DNA from 4 places in the Sphingobacterium suaedae genome. Region 1 is predicted to be linked to each of the others. Evidence: riboswitches for the same ligand, from Rfam matches in the RefSeq annotation. Region 1 holds a riboswitch; each other region holds the start of a gene.

Region 1 (4,813 bases):
ATGTAAAAACCTATTTGCTTCCCTTATCGGAAAGTTATCCTGATAGTCAGTTCAATTTCACAGGTTCAGTCGCAAACAACTACGCCGATTGGCTTCGTGAAGTGGGTAGCGAATATGGGTTAAATATAGGTTCGATTATTAAAGAACCAGTTCAAAATCTAGTAAAGTATTACATTAATAAAAATTAGTAAAATGAAAATTGGAATTAACGGATTCGGCCGTATTGGCCGTTTAGCATTTAGAGCAGCGATTAACCGCAGCGATATCGAAATTGTTGGAATCAATGATTTGGTAGAACCGGATTATCTAGCATACATGCTTAAATATGATTCGACACATGGGAAGTTCGACGGTACAGTTGAAGTGAAAGACGGCCATCTAATCGTGAACGGCCAAACTATTCGTATTACTGCCGAAAAAGATCCAGCCAACTTAAAATGGGACGAAGTAGGTGCCGAGGTGATTATCGAATCTACAGGCTTCTTTTTAACGAAAGAACTGGCGCAGAAACATATTGATGCTGGTGCTAAAAAAGTAGTGATGTCTGCTCCTGCTAAAGACGACACGCCTACTTTTGTTATGGGAGTCAACAACAAAGAGTTAAAAGCAGAATACACGATCGTTTCCAACGCTTCTTGTACCACAAACTGTTTAGCACCTATTGCTAAAGTATTGAACGACAATTTTGGTATTGTTGAAGGTTTGATGACGACCGTACATGCGGTAACAGCTACGCAAAAAACTGTAGACGGACCTTCTGCGAAGGACTGGAGAGGTGGTCGCGGAGCCTACCAAAACATTATACCTTCTTCTACAGGAGCGGCGAAAGCAGTAGGTCTTGTTCTTCCAGAGCTGAAAGGTAAATTGACCGGTATGTCCCTTCGTGTACCAACAGCAGATGTTTCTGTTGTCGATTTAACAGTTCGCTTACAAAAAGGAGCTTCTTACGAAGATATTAAAAAAGTAATGAAAGACGCTTCTGAAGGTGAGTTGAAAGGCATTTTAGGATATACGGAAGATGAAGTCGTATCTTCGGATTTCTTGGGAGATGCTCGTACATCTATCTTCGACGCTAAAGCGGGTATTTCCTTGAATGACAATTTCGTCAAAGTTGTTTCTTGGTACGATAACGAGTGGGGGTATTCCAACAAAATCATCGACTTAGCACAAGAAATCGGCAAATTGTAAGAAGCCGATTCTTTTTCATAAAAAAGGACTGTTAAGACAGTCCTTTTTATTTTATGTATTGGGCCACTGGTAATGCATCGTTCAGACGATATATGCACGGGCTGCAAGACAGTTACTTCATTAGGAATCCGCCTCCCAGTAGATCATTACCTTCATAGAATACAGCCGATTGTCCGGGCGCAATACCTTTAACGTTGTGTGTAAAATCGACTTGCATTACATTTCCCCGTTGCGTCAGGATCGACTGGGCCCCTGCGTCCTTATAGCGAATTTTTGTCACGGCTTCCATGGGTTCACTAAGTGATGCATACTTGATTAAGTTGATATCACGCACAAGGGCTTGTGATTTTTCCAATTCGTGCTCTTCTCCCAATACGACAGAATTGCTCTCCGGTAAAATCTCAATAACAAACATAGGTTTGCCTAATGCGATACCCAATCCTTTACGTTGTCCGATTGTAAAATATGGATACCCAATGTGCTTCCCAACCACCGTACCATCTGCCAAAATAAAATTTCCTGGTCCGATTTCTTCATCTAACGTCGGTCGTTTGTGTCGAAGGAAAGCCCGATAATCGTTATCCGGGACGAAGCAAATCTCGTAACTTTCTGACTTTTGCGCCAGCTCCTCTTGTCCCATTTCTAAGGCCATCTGGCGGATTTCTTTTTTTGTAAAATTCCCTAATGGAAACTGCGTTCGGGCCAAATTTTCCTGCGACACGCCCCACAGCACATAAGATTGATCCTTATTTTCGTCCCTCCCTTTAGAGATGACGTATCGACCATTGTCGTGCATACGAATATTCGCATAATGTCCGGTCGCAATAAACTCACAGTCCAATTTATCCGCGCGTTTCATCAATGCTGACCATTTGATGTGGGTATTGCAAAGGACACAAGGATTTGGCGTGCGTCCGGCAATATATTCGTCTACAAAATTGTCGATGACATAATCACCAAATTCGTCGCGTATGTCCAATATATAATGAGGGAAACCATATCCTACGGCTAGAGAACGAGCATCGTTTATACTATCGAGACTGCAACAGCCGGTTTCTTTCGAAGAGCCACCGGCGGATGCATAATCCCAAGTTTTCATCGTAATGCCAATGACCTCGTAGCCCTGCTCATGCAACATAACGGCTGCAACTGAACTATCTACTCCGCCACTCATTGCAACCAAAACTCTACCTTTTTTACTCATACTAATTTTGTGAAGTGCAAAGATAGCGTATTTGACTCAGTGCAGTGTTTATTTGATGTAATTTTATCTTGATCAGAATCAACCAGTTGAAAAATGCACTAAAAATAATTAGAACAAAAGTTTTAGAATTCAAAAAAAGACCCTAGATTTGCAACGCAACAAAGGAAATCAATGTTGTAACGGTGCCATAGCTCAGTTGGTAGAGCAAAGGACTGAAAATCCTTGTGTCGCTGGTTCGAATCCAGCTGGCACCACCAAAATCTGAGAGTAACAGATTCCAAACAAAAACTTAAGGTGCCATAGCTCAGTTGGTAGAGCAAAGGACTGAAAATCCTTGTGTCGCTGGTTCGAATCCAGCTGGCACCACCAAAATCTGAAAGTAACAGATTTCAAACAAAAACTTAAGGTGCCATAGCTCAGTTGGTAGAGCAAAGGACTGAAAATCCTTGTGTCGCTGGTTCGAATCCAGCTGGCACCACGAGAAAGCCTCTTCATTAAAAGAGGTTTTTTTTATTAGGAATGTTCTGCGAATACCATGGTCTTCTTCAAACAGCCGCATGATGCTTCCCCAACGGAATCTCATGGCGGGTTATCAAACTGGATTCCAAATAAAATTTGTATTCTATTGAAAAACGGTTATATTTGCGGAGTACTTCGATAGTGGTACCCTAATCAACACCTTCCGAAAGCTAGGTCTTGATTTATAAAGAAGTGGCGAGAGACTGGCTCGATGACCCACTGGCAACCTTCAATAGCATTGAAAAGGTGCCAATTCCTGTCCAAAGTAATAATGCTTTGGAGCATATAAATGACATAAGACAATGATAGCACTTACAACAGTACATTCTTATACGGCATTTTTATACCCTAGACGCATAACAACAGGGAACATGGTTTTGACTACGCGAATGCGTTAGTCGTTCCCGGCCACACAAGGTAGGACGAACTCCCTCCTATTCCATGGCCTTATGCCCGAACGACCACCCTCCCCTTTGTCCCTGGAGTATACCGATATACTATTTAGTAAACCTTTAAAATATTCTATACTATGTCATCAAATAGAAACTTAAAATTCGAAACCCTGCAAGTTCATGCAGGTCAGGAAGTTGACCCTACAACAGGCTCAAGGGCTCTTCCCATTTATCAAACAACATCCTATGTGTTTGAAAATGCGGAACACGGAGCCAACCTGTTCGCCTTAAAGCAATTTGGAAACATCTATACTCGTATTATGAACCCCACTACCGATGCGTTCGAAAAGCGAATCGCAGCGCTTGAAGGTGGTGTCGCTGCCCTCGCTGTCGCTTCGGGACAGGCAGCACAATTTATTGCCTTGACGAATATCTTAGAAAGCGGTGATAATTTTGTGGCGGGTTCAAATCTGTATGGTGGTACCTATAACCAATTTAAGGTATCTTTTAAGCGTTTAGGTATAGAGGCTCGATTTGCGGCCGATAGCGATGCCGAACAAATTGAGCCGTTAATTGACGAACGCACTAAGGCAATTTATGTGGAAACTATCGGGAATCCAAGCTACAATATTCCGGATTTCGAAAAAATTGCGGCATTGGCAAAGAAGTATGATCTTCCGCTTATCGTAGACAACACCTTTGGTGCAGGGGGCTACCTCTTTAAGCCATTAGAACATGGCGCTCATATCGTCGTTGAATCGGCTACGAAATGGATTGGTGGACATGGGACAAGTATAGGCGGTGTCATTATTGATGGTGGCAATTACAACTGGGGAAATGGCAAATTTAAACAATTCTCGGAGCCGTCTGAGGGATATCATGGACTGGTGTTTGCCGATGTATTTGGTCCAAATGGCCCTTTTGGCAACATACAATTTATCATACGTGCCCGTGTGGAAGGCTTACGCGACTTCGGTCCGGCCTTGTCGCCATTCAATTCGTTCTTACTTGTACAAGGGCTTGAAACGTTGTCCCTTCGTGTACAGCGACATATAGACAATGCACTGGAGATCGCGCAATGGCTAGAAGCGCATCCGCAGGTTGAAAAAGTCAGTTATCCCGGACTTAAAAGCCATCCTTACCATCAAAACGCGCAGAAATACTTGAAAAATGGATACGGATCTGTGTTATCTTTTACGATTAAAGGCGGCGCAAGCAAGGCCGATGAATTTATTGATGCACTGGAATTAATCAGTCACCTAGCCAATGTGGGCGACGCGAAAACATTAATTATACATCCAGCAGCGACGACCCATCAACAATTGTCTGAAGAGGCACAACAAGCTGCGGGCGTATACCCGGGGCAATTGCGATTATCAGTTGGTATAGAACATATAGATGATATTAAACAGGACATACAACAAGCTTTTGATAAAATTAATTGAGAACGTCCTTCGTGGATAATGCATGGAACACATGAGTTTGAGAATACATAAATCGGCAGACGCAT
Region 2 (4,813 bases), on a different contig from region 1:
CGCAATGGAAGTCCTTCGCGAATAGCGGGCTCATCGATCTGGATAATCTTAATACCTGCTTTTTCCAATGCTTGTACTTCGTCCAAGATCGCTAAAGCTATTTGATATGTTGTAGTCGAACGGGGCTGATCATTACGAACGAACGACCATTGCAAGATGGTCACAGGCCCCGTAAGCATGCCCTTCACGGGACGGTTGGTCAAGGATTGTGCATAAGCCGACCAACGGACGGTCATATCTGCAGGACGATAGACGTCGCCATAAATCACAGGAGGTTTCACACATCGAGAACCGTAGGATTGAACCCATCCGTTTTTTGTAAAGGCATAACCTGCCAACTGCTCGCCGAAATACTCGACCATATCATTACGTTCGAATTCACCATGTACCAACACGTCAATATCCAGATCCTCCTGTAAACGGATGGTTCTCTCCGTTTCTTCAGCGATTTCTTTATCGTATTCATCTTGTGAGATCGCTCCTTTTTTCAAGTCTGCTCTCCACTTACGCACGTCTTTCGTTTGCGGGAAAGAACCGATTGTTGTTGTAGCGAACGCCGGCAAGTTGAATTTAGCTTGTTGTGCTGCTTTACGAGAGGCAAAAGGAGAAGTACGTTTCGCATCATCATCGGTGATGTTGTTTACACGTTCTTTTACTTCTGGTTTATGAATTAAAGGAGATGTCCGCCGACTTTCCGCAGCAGCTTTGTTTGCCTCAAACCGTTCCGCTGTGTTCGCATCAACATGACCATCCGCCAAGATGGCTAAGTCTTTGACTTCTGCCAATTTCTGCTTGGCAAAGGCTAACCAGTTTTTCACTTCTGCCGGCAACGACTCTTCGTTATCTTCATTATCCAGATCAAAAGGAACATGAAGTAAAGAAGACGATGGAGCGACCCATACGCGATCCGCACCCAAAACATCGACTGCTTGCTTAATTTTTGCTAATGATTTTTCATAATCATTTTTCCAAATATTTCGACCTTCTACCACACCCAAGGAAAGGGTAAGGGAAGTAGGAACTTTAGATAATATCGTATCCAGTTGATCTTCTCCACGCACGAGATCCAGGTGCAATGCATGAACCGGCAGTTTGAGCGCAATTTCCTCATTGTCGCGAAGCGCTTCGAAATAAGTAGCAACGATCAGTTTGACACTTGGAGCTGCCGCAGCTAACTTTTCGAAAACGCTTCCGTATAAAGCGCGTGTTGCATCGTCGATATCCAATGCTAAGTAAGGCTCATCAATCTGCACATATTGTGCTCCTGCTGCCGCCAACTTAGTCAAAATTTCTTCATAAACCGGTAGCAAGTTGTCGATTAAATCGATACGGCTAAAACCAGCTTCTTTTTCTTTTCCTAGTAATAAATAGGTAATCGGGCCAATTAAAACAGGTTTTGTTTCGATGCCTAACGATTTTGCTTCGTTGTATTCGTTTAAGAATTTTTCCGAAGTCAACTTAAATGTTTGATCTTTCGTAAATTCAGGAACGATGTAGTGATAATTGGTATCAAACCATTTTGTCATTTCCATAGCCGTAACGTCTACGCCTTCTTCTTGGAAACCACGTGCCATCGCGTAATACAAATCGAGATTATACTGACGATCAATTTTATTCAATAGTGAATGGTAGCGCTCAGGAATAGCACCTACCGTCAACGACAAGTCCAAAACCTGATCATAAAATGAAAAGTCGTTGGAAGGGATTAGGTCAATACCTGCATCCTTTTGAGTTTTCCAGTTGCCCTCCCGGATTTTAAGTCCAGCTTGCAATAATTCGTCCGCGCTGATTTTCTTAGCCCAATATGCTTCATTGGCTTTTTTCAATTCGCGGAACGCTCCCACACGTGGGTAACCTAAATTGTTTGTTAATAACATAAATGTTTACTTGTTAAATATTCTTTCCTTATTGCTGCTTGGAGAGAAGGACACTAGGATTAGTGATCTCAGCTTATCTTTCTCCATTTCATTACGTTTGGAGTAGAATGTAGCACCTTGTCCAGTGACAGGTTGCTAAGGCTTCAGCGGGTCTATTCCCTCGGCCTTTCTCTATAAGCGGGACTAAGATAAGGATAACTATCGGATTTCCCAAAAATATTTTTAGCAGTTGGCGTACCTACCTGTACAGGATGGTATTTTCATGAATAGTATGTATCTTCGGCACCTGTATTTAAACACTGATTTACATGAGTAAGAAAATCTTGTATCGATATAATCCAAAATACCCCTCTGTGGCTGATTTGAAGACGAAGGCCAAATCCCGAATTCCCAAATTTGCATTCGATTACTTGGAAGGCGGAGCAAATGAAGAGTTTAACCTTGCAAAAAACGAGAGTGATTTCGACGATATTTTTTTAAAACCTCAATATCTTCACGTTGCGGGCGACATTGACATGTCTGTCGAATTATTCGGTCGTCGATATAGCGCGCCATTTGGTATTTCACCTATCGGTTTGCAGGGTCTAATGTGGCCCAATGCACCCGAAATTTTGGCAAAGGCTGCTGCGAAGCACGATATTCCTTATACACTAAGCACTGTTTCCACAAGCAGCATCGAACGCATAGCCAAGGTGTCTGACGGAAAAGCTTGGTTTCAACTCTACCATCCCACGGAAGATCGTTTACGCGATGATATCTTACGCCGACTAAAAGATGTAGAATGTCCTGTATTAGTTGTTCTTGTAGATGTCCCTTCGTTTGGACTTCGTTATCGAGAAATAAAAAGCGGCTTGTCTATGCCGCCCAAGATGAATATCTCGAATATCATACAAGCCATGATACGGCCAACTTGGGGAATAAAAACCTTACAGCACGGAATCCCTTCGTTTGCGACACTGAAACCTTACATGGAAAAAGGTTTAGATCTTTCTCAGTTGGGCCAATTTATGAATCGGACGTTCACTGGCAAAGTCAATGTAGAAAAAGTCAAAGCCATACGCGATATTTGGAATGGTCCTCTTGTATTAAAAGGTATTACCACAGATGAAGACATGCAAGCAGCGATCGGAATCGGCGTAGATGGCGTCATTGTTTCGAACCATGGTGGCCGACAAATTGATGCGGGGGAATCTTCCATCAATTCACTCATCCATTTGGCCAGCAATCCGGTGTATAAGGAAAAAGTTAAGATTATGCTTGATGGCGGCATCCGATCAGGGGTAGATTTAGCAAGAGCACATGCGGTTGGATCCGATTTCAACTTCATGGGTAGACCGTTTATGTATGGCGTAGGCGCATTAGGCGACGATGGGGGTGACCACACGATCAGCATGTTCAAAGCACAACTCTATCAGGTGATGCAACAACTGACATTGGAAAACGTCGGTCAGTTTCCGGGTCGTCTCCTTCAACGATCGTAGATACCTCCAAAAAAGCATGTTAAAACGAACATGCTTTTTTGGATTATACAATCAAAATCTATTTTTATCTTTGCCTTATGATTGTTGTTGAGCGTTATCACGATATTTCCTGCGGTCATCGTGTCGTGGGTCATGAAGGCAAATGCCGTTTTCTACATGGCCACAATTATCGTATACATTTTACCGTTGTGGCAGATCGGTTGGATTCAATTGGCAGGGTAGTAGATTTTTCTGTCATCAAATCCACGTTATGTCAATGGCTCGAAGATCATTTCGATCACAAATTTCTAATTTGGGAAAAAGATGAACTTTTACCTCAGCTGAACGAAATCGCAGGAAACAGCCTAGTTATCGTCCCCTTTAATCCAACAGCAGAACATATTGCCCGATATCTTGTCGAAGATATTGGTCCCGCAGCGCTCGAAGGACACCCCGTTAAACTCGTAGCATGCCGGGTCGAGGAAACAGCCAAGTGTTCTGCAACATATACACTGGAGTAAGGAAAATATTTTCTATTTCTTTTTTTGAAATTCACGCTTTCACGGTTACCGCTGTAGAAATTCTACATATTGTGACAAAAAAAACGCTAACCTATTGATCAGCAAATCCATTCTATATAGCATTCCTATAAAATTGCAAATGATCGAGATATAAACAATTATAATACGTAACTTTATCTCAAAATTGTTAACCGTGTTAAAAAATAATAAGAAAACATTTTTACTGAGAAAGGTGTTAATCGGAGCGCTTGTCGTGTTGTTTGCCTACTTGAGTACGGTGTTTATTTATCAATACCTCACCTACCAAAAAGTGAAGGAACAATTGAACGCGGCGTATGCTTCAGCTCATAGCCAATCCTCAGCTTTGTACAGATTATTCTCGACCTTTGGAGAAGCAGATAATCTATTTCGTTTATATACCATTGACTTTAGTAAACCTGCGTATAGCGATTACAAAACAAAATTAGATACGATTAAATATTATGTAGACTCGCTTTCGTCGTTGCCCATCGAAAATAATCCGCTCCATCAAAGCACGGCTGCGATAGATGAAAAAGATAACATCGCTAGCGAATTCGCATCGTTAAAGAAAACCGTAGATGATTTGGTGTTTTTAGCACAAGATTCTTTGCCTGTTTTAACGACCTCTCAGCGTCCGCCAACAGTACATCCTCAGTACCTTGGCGCAGATTCCGTCCTTAATAAAATCCTGAGCGACACATTATTGAATCAGGTCGCATTAGACACTGTAGTCCGTAAAAAGCAGAGTTTATTCAAGCGGATTTTTAATGCAAAGAATGACACCGTCGTGGCTAACTCAACTACCCAGCAGCTCAATGTCAACCAGATTGACGTCGTCCACCGGAATATCGAACAAATTATAATCCACAACGAACGTATCTTCCATACGAATCTACGGAATCTGCAGCGTAAATTCACCACATTAAGGCAGAAG
Region 3 (4,813 bases), on a different contig from region 1:
GTTTGCCAAGGCATTTATAAGCAACGGGCTATAGTTTCTCCACTGTACGCGAGAGGTATCCTGAAACTCATCAAACAAAAAATAATTATACCTATTACCAATTTTTTCCCATATGAAGGTAGGATCGTTATGCTCATCTAGGCCGAGACGGTTCAATAAGATCTGCGAGTCGGAAATAAGTTGTGCGCCGTTTTCTTTCCGCCATTGGCTGAGCAGGTCGCTCATTTCTTTCAGTAGACGTAGATAGTATAAGTTTCCTTGCACCGCTTGATAGGCAATGAAGCTGGGAAATAAACGGTGTAAATCAGTAAATTGTTGGAGAATGGGCCGTAATGCAACCCGTATATCCTCGCGCAAGCTTTTATCCGAGGCAACGAAAGCATCACCGCTGTCTGCGATTTTGAGAAAACGATCCACTGTTTTTTTGAGTTCAGAAGCGGTCTGTTTGTGCACGTTACTATCGGTTTTACTCGCTATGATCAAGGCGTTTTTGGACTTTCCTTTCAGGTCATCGGGAGTCACCTGAAAAGAATGTAAAGTCCGCGCAAATGCGTCTATGGTTTGCTTCAAGGTGTCTAGGAAAAAAGAGGTTTTTTCTTGCACATCCTTATGAAGCAGATTAAAGACATCCACCGCATCGGCGACAGCTAAATAGGCGTTAAATTCCTGAAAATTTTCAGTGAAGATAAGGTTGGCTAAATTGAGCAATTGTTGCCGGTAATTCCAGTTTTCATTATTGGCAATCTTTTGTTCGGCAAAGTCCATAATCCAAGCCAATAAGTCTGGTCTGTCGTCTAGCAGTTGAGTTAACATTATAGCTAACTCTTGTTTAACCTTCGCGGTATTCATCTCGATTTTGTACGCAGCGTCCAAATTAAGCTCGTAGGTGAAGCTACGTATAACTTTCTGGGAAAAGCCGTCGATGGTACTTATGGTAAAATGTCCATAATCGTGAAGAATTTTTCGATAAACGCGGTACGCTTTTTCTTGGATAAGTTGATCCGTCCAGTTTGGAGATTGCTGCCGTAAAAGTTTCCGAAAGTCTTCAATTTTCCCTGATGGACTGCCTGTGGCAAGGCCGTTTAAAACGCTCAAGATACGTTCCTTCATTTCGGCTGTCGCTTTGTTCGTAAAGGTGACCGCTAAAATCTCCCGGTAGCTGTTTTCATTGGAGAGCAGCAGCGTGAGATAGTGGAGAGTAAGGCTAAAGGTTTTTCCCGAACCAGCGGAAGCCTTTAGTATTTTTAGTGGAGCAACTGCGTTCATGGTTTGAAAATAGCGATAAAAAGGGGAAAAATAAAGTAAGTAATGATGAGCGTTTGTCTACGAAGGCCTGCAACTCGCAGAGGTAGACAGACCTAGCTTCTTTTTTGTTTTTATTTTTCAGATTTAAATTGCTATCTTTGCGTCCCCTCTTGCATGAGGCACGGGGGATATGTTGAATACATAAACAAAAAAAACATGGCAACTAAAATCAGATTGCAAAGACATGGTAAAAAAGGAAAGCCTTTCTACCACGTAGTAGTAGCAGATTCACGTGCTCCACGTGATGGTAAATTCATCGAGCGTATCGGTTCTTACAATCCAAACACAAATCCAGCGACAATCGTTTTGGATTTTGAAAAAGCATTAGATTGGGTGAATAAAGGTGCACAGCCTACAGATACAGCACGTGCTATCCTTTCTTACAAAGGTGTACTGTACAAAAAACACTTACAAGGTGGTGTGAAAAAAGGTGCATTTGATGAAGCTAAAGCAGAAGAACTTTTTGCACAATGGTCAGAAGGTAAAGATGCAAAAATTGAAGGTAAGAAATCAGGCTTAGCACAGTCGAAGGAAGAGGTTAAGAAAGCTGCTCTTGCTGCAGAAGCAAAGAAAAAAGCGGACAAAGCTGCTGCTATCGTTGCTAAAAACACGCCTGCTGTTGAGGAGGCTCCTGCTGCTGAAGAAGCAGAAACTGAAGCTCCAGCGTCAGAAGAAACTGAAGGATAAGTATTATTCATACAGATTCAAGAAAGCCGTACCGATTAGGTTCGGCTTTTTTAATTGGGCGAATTGATCGGGCGATGAGCGGACAACATGATCTTATCATTGCTCTGCCTTTTTTGAATTGTCATTTTTTACTTCTTACTTTGCAGGATGAATCTGAACGACGCTTTTTATATAGGCTATATCACGAAAACCCGAGGATTGAAGGGGGAATTGCAACTTTTTTTCGAGTTCACTGATTACGATGAACTCGATTTTGATGTGCTTTTTCTGGAAATAAACAAGAAGTTGGTGCCTTATTTCGTGGATTCTATTAAACTGCAGAAGAATAGTACGGCTTATCTCCAGCTAGCGGATGTTGATCATATCGATAAAGCACAGGGATTGGTGAAAAAAAAGGCCTATTTGCCCACGGACAAGATGCCAGAGCGTGATCCGGACGACTTCCGTTATTCTGATTTAATCGGTTTTAGGGTAATTGACGAACACGAAGGCGAAATTGGTGAGATCATTGACGTGCAAGAACTTCCTCAACAATTTATAGCTAGGGTGGACTTTCATGGAAAGGAACTGTTATTTCCGTTGAATGAAGAGCTGATATTGGATATAGATCCTGAGGAAGAAATCATCGAAGTGGAACTGCCGGATGGTCTCATTGATCTTTACAAAGAATAAGTCTCCAATTTTCCGCTGTTTATTAGCGATTTACCCCATGTTAAAGGTTGCAAAAAACGATTTTTAATTTTTACTTCTTGATTAGAATAACGATATTAGCCTCCGCTTATAGAGAAAGGCAGAGGGAATAGACCCGCTGAAGCCTTAGCAACCTGACCATGGTCAAGGTGCTACATTCTACTCGACAAGGTGGTTGAGAAAGATAAGCTGAAGAATCACAATTCCCCGTGCGTTTTCTCTGAGCCTAAATAGAAAAAAATGAAAATTGTAGATCATATTAAGAACGCCAAGGGAAAAACCTTGTTTTCATTCGAGTTGCTACCGCCTGCAAAGGGTCAGGGGATCCAAAGTATTTTTAAAACCATGGACGAATTGATGGAGTTCAAACCTCCATTTATCGACGTAACATACCATCGGGAAGACTATTTGTATAAACAACATGATAGTGGCTTGCTGGAACGTGTTGCCTATCGAAAACGTCCAGGAACCGTTGCCATATGCGCAGCCATAATGAGTAAATACAAAGTGGATGCCGTGCCTCACCTAATTTGCGGTGGTTTTACCAAAGAGGAAACAGAAAACGCATTGATCGATTTAAATTTTCTAGGCATTGACAATGTATTAGTCTTGCGTGGGGATGCAAGAAAAGGCGATCCTGATTTCGTTCCTACACCAGGCGGACATGCCTATGCGACTGATTTGCTGGAACAAGTCATTGACATGAACCATGGCAAATATTTGCATGAGGATATTGAGAGCTCAGAAAAGACAAATTTCTGTATAGGTGTTGCCGGATACCCAGAGAAACATTTTGAAGCACCTAATTTTAACACCGATTTCAAATGGTTAAAGAAAAAGGTAGACATGGGAGCGGAATTTATCGTGACCCAGATGTTTTTTAACGTAGAAAAATACAAGGAATTCGTGACCAAATGCAGGGATAACGACATTCATGTACCGATCATTCCGGGGTTGAAACCACTGACAACCAAGAAGCAGTTGATCACCCTGCCTAAAATCTTCCATCTGGACATTCCAGAGGAATTGAGTGATGCTGTTGACGCTTGCAAAACAAATGCAGACGTGAGGCAGGTGGGCGAGGAATGGTTGGTCAACCAATGCAAAGAGCTAATTAAGTTCGGCGCACCGGTACTGCACTTTTACACCATGAGTAATCCTGGTCCGACAAAGAAGATTGTGGAACGACTAGCTTAACATAAGCGATTCACCGTCCGAATTTAAAAAAATATAAAAGCGGGATACGCCGATAAATCGTAATCCGCTTTTTCATGCAAGTCCATGGCTATGTACATGGTTCAAAGGCCTCCCGTTAAATAATGTTAATGCGAACGGATCCCCGTATTTTGTTTGTAATTTAATATCCAAATTACCCAAGAATAAACGATATGAATTACGAAAAGATTAATAACCTCATCGGTTGGCTTCTCGCCCTTATTGCTACGTGTGTTTATATGGTGACGGCAGATCAGTTTAACAGCTGGTGGGATACGGGGGAGTTTATCGCATCTGCTTATAAACTTCAGATCGTTCACCAACCGGGTGCGCCTCTATTTCTGATGATCCAGAATGTGTTTTCAAATCTTGCCATGGGAGATACGTCGCGTATCGCGTACTGGATGAACGCTGGATCGGCAGTATGTAGCGGAATGACGATCTTGTTTTTGTTCTGGACGATTACTGCCTTGGCCCGTAAAGTGTTCGATAAATCGAATATTGCAACAGGCGGGTGGCACATTGCGCGGATTATGCTGGCGGGAACGATAGGTGCTGCAGCATACGCTTTTACAGATTCATTTTGGTATTCAGCTGTAGAATCTGAAGTATATGCCATGTCGTCGTTATGTACTGCCGCGGTATTTTGGCTCATTTTAAAATGGGATAGACGAGCGGATCAGCCTAACGCAGATCGATGGCTATTGTTAATTATGTATATTATGGGGCTGTCTATAGGTGTACATTTGTTGAACTTATTGACCATTCCTGCATTGGCCTTGATCGTTTATTTCCGCAGATACCAAAAAATATCGACAAAGGGAATCGTCGCTTCCTTAACGATTGGAATTGGTATCCTTGCCTTTATTCTTTGGGGTGTCATCCAATATCTGATTCGTATAGCGGCGAAATTCGA
Region 4 (4,813 bases), 460 kb from region 1:
TTTGTTCATGTACCTGTGTGAATGAGATCGCAAAGGTAACCTTTCTTTGGCAATGCGTCTAATTAAATTTATATGAATTGTTCGGACGGATAGGTCATATAAAGGTGAGGTTGCAGTATTCGTATTCTTTGGTATGTAAGCGCGTCATATTCCCTGTATGACGCGCTACTTTTGTCCTATGTGATAGCGTAGTCGGCATTCCATAGCCTAACGACGCACTTATTTGCCAAACATTCCAGCGATATTATCTAAAATGTTTCCTTTGCCCTGGGAGTCGTTTCCTTTATTGAAAAATTCGCCGGCGAGGTTACCCAGCATGTCCGTCACATTTTGGCCCGATGACGCTTCTGGCGTAGCGGCGTTGCCCCCGAGCACATTGCCCAGTAGGTCGCCGATACCGCCACCCGTTGATGCGCCTCCTCCGCCCAACACTGAGCCGATGAGGTCGCCTAAACCGCCACCGTTAGAAGCTCCCTGTTTTTGCTGCCCAAGATATCCCATGACGATGGGGGCAAGTGTCGCCAGCACTCCACCGACCTGCTGGCTGTTCAGTCCAGCTTTGTCTGCGAGATTCTGCGTCACGGTCTCGGTATTGTTGCCGAATATATGGCTAACTATTTTATTTCCTTCTTCCGACGAATTGCCTGAAAATAGGTCGCCAATTTTATCAAGGATCCCACCACCACTGTGTTGATCAATAGCTTTGTCAATAGCTTCACTTTGTCCCTTGTTTTTAGCGTTATAATTTAGCGCCGCAATCATTAAGGGGACGGCAGCTGCGACTATCCATTTTGCTTTTGATTCATCGATGCCTAATTTGTTTGCTATGGCAGAAATTGCTTGAGAGCCTATGCCACCTGAAATTAAATCGGAGATATTCATAGTTGAAAAAGTTTAATTTAAGGTGAATATAACAATTAATGTTCCTATTTTTATCAAATGCACGCTATCCAAAGAAAAATAAAGTACTCCCTCAAAAACTGTAGTCGATTCGCTATATGGACATTCTTAACTACACTATCGGCGATAGGCTTCAGTTGTCAGGGGGGGAATAACCCTGTCGGTGGTAAAGGTAAGTCTCCAGATAGGCTGCAACTTAATGAAGAAACCGCACAGACGATCTTTACATTGCCTACACATTGTTTGGTTACCGAGTACCCTAATAAGTTGGGGCAGGTGATTGGTCGTGCGGCCGATCTAAAAAGTCCGAAAGTTTTACGTCCTATATTCTACGGATGCTTTGATTGGCATTCAGCAGTTCATGGTTACTGGTCTATCATCCGATTGCTGAAGCAATTTCCGCAACTGGATTCGGATGGATCAGTTCGGCAGTTATTGAATACGCATATCACATCGGAAAACCTAGCAGTAGAGCTTTCATTTTTTAATGATGAAAATAATTTAGGGTTTGAGCGTACTTATGGCTGGGCTTGGTTGTTTAAACTACAGCACGAGTTAGCAACATGGCGTGATGTGGACGCGCAGAGATGGAAAACGATCTTGCAACCTTTGGTCGATGTTTTGTCACAGCGGACACAAGTCTATCTGTCCAAATTAATTTATCCTATCCGAACGGGACAACATGACAATACGGCCTTTAGCCTCAATTTAATGTATGAATATGCCACTGCGACCGGAGATATGGATCTGGCAAATGCAATAAAAGCGAGTAGTATGCGTTTCTATGAGAATGACAAAAATTGTGCTTTGGCATACGAGCCGAGCGGTAACGACTTTTTGTCGCCCTGCCTAGAAGAAGCTTACCTCATGAGTCGCTTGATGTCAAAAAAAGCTTACAAAAACTGGCTGTCAGATTTTATGCCCATCCTATTTGAATCAAATATTGATGCCATTCAACCTGCGATGGTAAGCGATCGTACGGACGGAAAGTTAGTGCATTTGGATGGTCTAAATTTCAGCCGGGCGCATTGTCTGTATGGAATTTCCTCTGCTTTGCCAGAGTTGGCGAATACCTGTATCCCACTTGCGAATACCCATGTCAATTTCTCGTTGAAAAATATAGCCAACGATGATTACATGGGCAGTCACTGGTTGGGGGCATTTGCTTTGCTGGCACTTTCTCCGCAGTAGTTCGGTTGATGAGCTACTCATAGGCGAGTGGTATCAGCGCATTGTTTTCTAATTTAACTTTTACGATCTGGATAACGCTAAAACCGTCTTCCTTCGAGATAATCGGAGATAAGTCGATACCCTTCTTAGCCAACGCTTTCAATATGGCGTTACGAAACGTCGACCGGGATGCTCCCCATCCTCTGTTTTCGACGATGTCGTTGTTGAAGGTAATCAACTCGGAAACGGAGTAGGTATGGAACTGATCTAAAACATGTTGAGGGAGTTGAATAGCTGTAGACATACAATTTAAAAATTAAAAGGTTTAACCATAAATTGTATCCAGAAATCCTTGGGGGTTTTAAAACACGCGTTTAGCACGTTTATTTTGGTATTTTACCCGTATTATTTCACCACCGCGGTGTCTTCACTCGGTTGGTATTGCGCCTGCAATTCTGAATACACTACAAGTTTAATAGATTTTATTCATTTTCACAACTGTTTTATAAAAATAAGGGTAAATCGTTGCGTGAAATGACAGGATGTACGCAAAAGCCCGTGTGTTAGTCAGAAAACTGTCATCCTGTCTGTAATTTTGGGTTTGGAATGTTCCTTGCTCACCTTCGGCATTATAGCAAAAATAAAATAGTAGATATATGCAAGAAAAAGGTAGTATTTCGATTCATACGGAGAATATTTTTCCGGTTATCAAAAAATTCCTCTACTCGGACAACGAGATTTTCCTACGGGAGCTGGTTTCCAATGCGGTGGACGCTTCTCAAAAAATCAAGCGTTTATCTTCTTTAGGCCAATTTCAAGGTGAACTTGGCGATTTAACAGTCGATGTTGCTTTTGATGAAGAAGCAAAGACCATTACGATTTCGGATCGCGGTATCGGTATGACTGCTGAGGAAATCAAGAAGTATATCAATCAGATTGCATTCTCCGGGGCAACGGAGTTTATGGAAAAATTTAAAGAGGCTAATGATGCGAATGAAATCATTGGACGGTTTGGTCTCGGCTTTTACTCTGCCTTTATGGTGGCTGATCGGGTTGAGATTGAATCCCTGTCTTATCAGGACGGAGCGACGCCCGCACATTGGACTTGTGATGGAAGTACTTCCTATGAGATCTCAGAAGGTACACGTACAACACGTGGAACAGACGTCATTCTTCACGTAAACGAAGAATCGCTAGAATTTTTAAGTAAAGCGCGCTTGAGTGACATTCTCAATAAATACGCTCGGTTTTTACCTGTTCCGGTACGCTTTGGTACAAAATCGGAATCGGAACCGGACGGTGAGGACGAAGAAGGTAAGCCAAAATATAAAACAGTAGAGGTTGATAACATCATTAATAATACATCACCGGCATGGACGAAAGCTCCTTCCGAATTGAAAGATGAAGATTATTTGGCTTTCTACCGAGAATTGTATCCATATTCCATGGATGAACCGCTGTTCTGGATTCATCTTAATGTAGATTATCCATTTAATCTAACTGGGATCTTATACTTCCCGAAAGTAAAGAACGAGATGGATATACAGCGTAATAAGATCCAGTTGTTTTCCCGTCAGGTATTTATTACGGATGAGGTTAAGGATATTGTGCCTGAGTTTCTGATGTTATTACAAGGTGTAATCGACTCGCCTGATATCCCGTTGAATGTTTCCCGATCCTTTTTGCAAGCGGATAGTAATGTTAAGAAAATTAACAACTACATCACGAAGAAAGTCGCAGATAAGTTGAACGAAATCTTTAAGGCCGACCGCAAGAACTTCGAAGAAAAGTGGAATGATATTGCGCTTTTTATTAAATACGGCATGTTGAGTGATGATAAATTTGCAGAGAAAGCAAATGATTTCTGTCTACTCAAAAATACGGAGAATGAAAGTTATACCTTTAAAGAATACTATGAGAAAGTAAAAGATATTCAGGTAGACAAAGAGGGCAATATTGTGTATTTGTATACCAACGATGCATCCCAACAAGATAGCTTTATTGCTTCTGTCAAAACCAAAGGTTATGATGTTTTGGTGTTGGATGGTCCGTTGGATACGCATTTTGCGAGCTATTTGGAGCAGAAGGGCGGTGAGAAGGTTCAGGCCAAGCGTGTTGATGCAGATGTCGTGGATAAACTGATTCAAAAAGACGATCAACAAACACTAGCTTTGTCTGAGGAGGAGTCGAAGAAAGCCTCGGAGATATTTGAAAAAGCAATCTCCCGATCGGATATGAAGGTGGAAGTGGATGCCTTACACGAGGCCGACCTGCCGGTATCGGTAACCATCGATGAATTTATGCGCCGGATGAAGGACATGGCAAAAACGGGCGGAGGCATGGGCTTCTATGGAACATTACCAGACAATTATAAAGTTACGGTAAATGGAAATCACCCCTTGGTTAAACGGATCTTGGAGAGTTCCGAAGAGGACGGCGAAAAGTTGGCGAAGCAAGCGTTCGATTTGGCTTTACTATCACGCGGACTGCTGAAGGGGGCGGATTTGACTTCTTTTGTTAAAAGAAGCGTTGAGATGATCTAAAAAATCCTTTACGTTAGATATGTCTGAAACTCCGGTGCGATCTCGTGCCGGAGTTTCTGTTTACGTACCCTTTAGCAATTGGATGGACACCAGGTGGATAGGTTGGCGGACCATACACAAATGAGACCCTCATGTCTTTAATCAGTTCCTGAACATCGCCACAGAATTTTCTGTAACGAAGACATATTGTGGCATCCGAG

What was found. A riboswitch is a leader RNA that binds a small molecule or an ion and turns the genes downstream of it on or off. The one in region 1 is predicted to bind S-adenosylmethionine.
Region 2: another riboswitch for S-adenosylmethionine. It lies ahead of metE (5-methyltetrahydropteroyltriglutamate--homocysteine S-methyltransferase); the one in region 1 lies ahead of ACFSR5_RS05665 (O-acetylhomoserine aminocarboxypropyltransferase/cysteine synthase family protein).
Region 3: another riboswitch for S-adenosylmethionine. It lies ahead of ACFSR5_RS13360 (methylenetetrahydrofolate reductase); the one in region 1 lies ahead of ACFSR5_RS05665 (O-acetylhomoserine aminocarboxypropyltransferase/cysteine synthase family protein).
Region 4: another riboswitch for S-adenosylmethionine. It lies ahead of ACFSR5_RS07700 (5-oxoprolinase); the one in region 1 lies ahead of ACFSR5_RS05665 (O-acetylhomoserine aminocarboxypropyltransferase/cysteine synthase family protein).

The regions. Positions count from the first base shown of each region.
Region 1 covers NZ_JBHULR010000003.1:517,842-522,654, forward strand. The annotation lists gene ACFSR5_RS05635 (hypothetical protein) at 1-188, shown strand, start outside; gene gap (type I glyceraldehyde-3-phosphate dehydrogenase) at 193-1,188, shown strand; gene mnmA (tRNA 2-thiouridine(34) synthase MnmA) at 1,301-2,392, opposite strand; tRNA gene ACFSR5_RS05650 (tRNA-Phe) at 2,574-2,649, shown strand; tRNA gene ACFSR5_RS05655 (tRNA-Phe) at 2,686-2,761, shown strand; tRNA gene ACFSR5_RS05660 (tRNA-Phe) at 2,798-2,870, shown strand; SAM riboswitch class I at 3,091-3,203, shown strand; gene ACFSR5_RS05665 (O-acetylhomoserine aminocarboxypropyltransferase/cysteine synthase family protein) at 3,441-4,748, shown strand; gene ACFSR5_RS05670 (homoserine O-acetyltransferase family protein) at 4,780-4,813, shown strand, end outside.
Region 2 covers NZ_JBHULR010000021.1:288,153-292,965, forward strand. The annotation lists gene metE (5-methyltetrahydropteroyltriglutamate--homocysteine S-methyltransferase) at 1-1,877, opposite strand, end outside; SAM riboswitch class I at 1,948-2,057, opposite strand; gene ACFSR5_RS20530 (alpha-hydroxy acid oxidase) at 2,186-3,358, shown strand; gene ACFSR5_RS20535 (6-pyruvoyl trahydropterin synthase family protein) at 3,436-3,858, shown strand; gene ACFSR5_RS20540 (ATP-binding response regulator) at 4,052-4,813, shown strand, end outside.
Region 3 covers NZ_JBHULR010000005.1:123,425-128,237, reverse strand. The annotation lists gene ACFSR5_RS13375 (UvrD-helicase domain-containing protein) at 1-1,266, opposite strand, end outside; gene ACFSR5_RS13370 (30S ribosomal protein S16) at 1,462-1,992, shown strand; gene rimM (ribosome maturation factor RimM) at 2,140-2,664, shown strand; SAM riboswitch class I at 2,768-2,873, shown strand; gene ACFSR5_RS13360 (methylenetetrahydrofolate reductase) at 2,923-3,879, shown strand; gene ACFSR5_RS13355 (glycosyltransferase family 117 protein) at 4,071-4,813, shown strand, end outside.
Region 4 covers NZ_JBHULR010000003.1:979,065-983,877, reverse strand. The annotation lists gene ACFSR5_RS07715 (MFS transporter) at 1-9, opposite strand, end outside; gene ACFSR5_RS07710 (DUF937 domain-containing protein) at 220-882, opposite strand; gene ACFSR5_RS07705 (DUF2891 domain-containing protein) at 940-2,091, shown strand; gene ACFSR5_RS07700 (5-oxoprolinase) at 2,105-2,374, opposite strand; SAM-I-IV-variant riboswitch at 2,444-2,538, opposite strand; gene htpG (molecular chaperone HtpG) at 2,727-4,613, shown strand.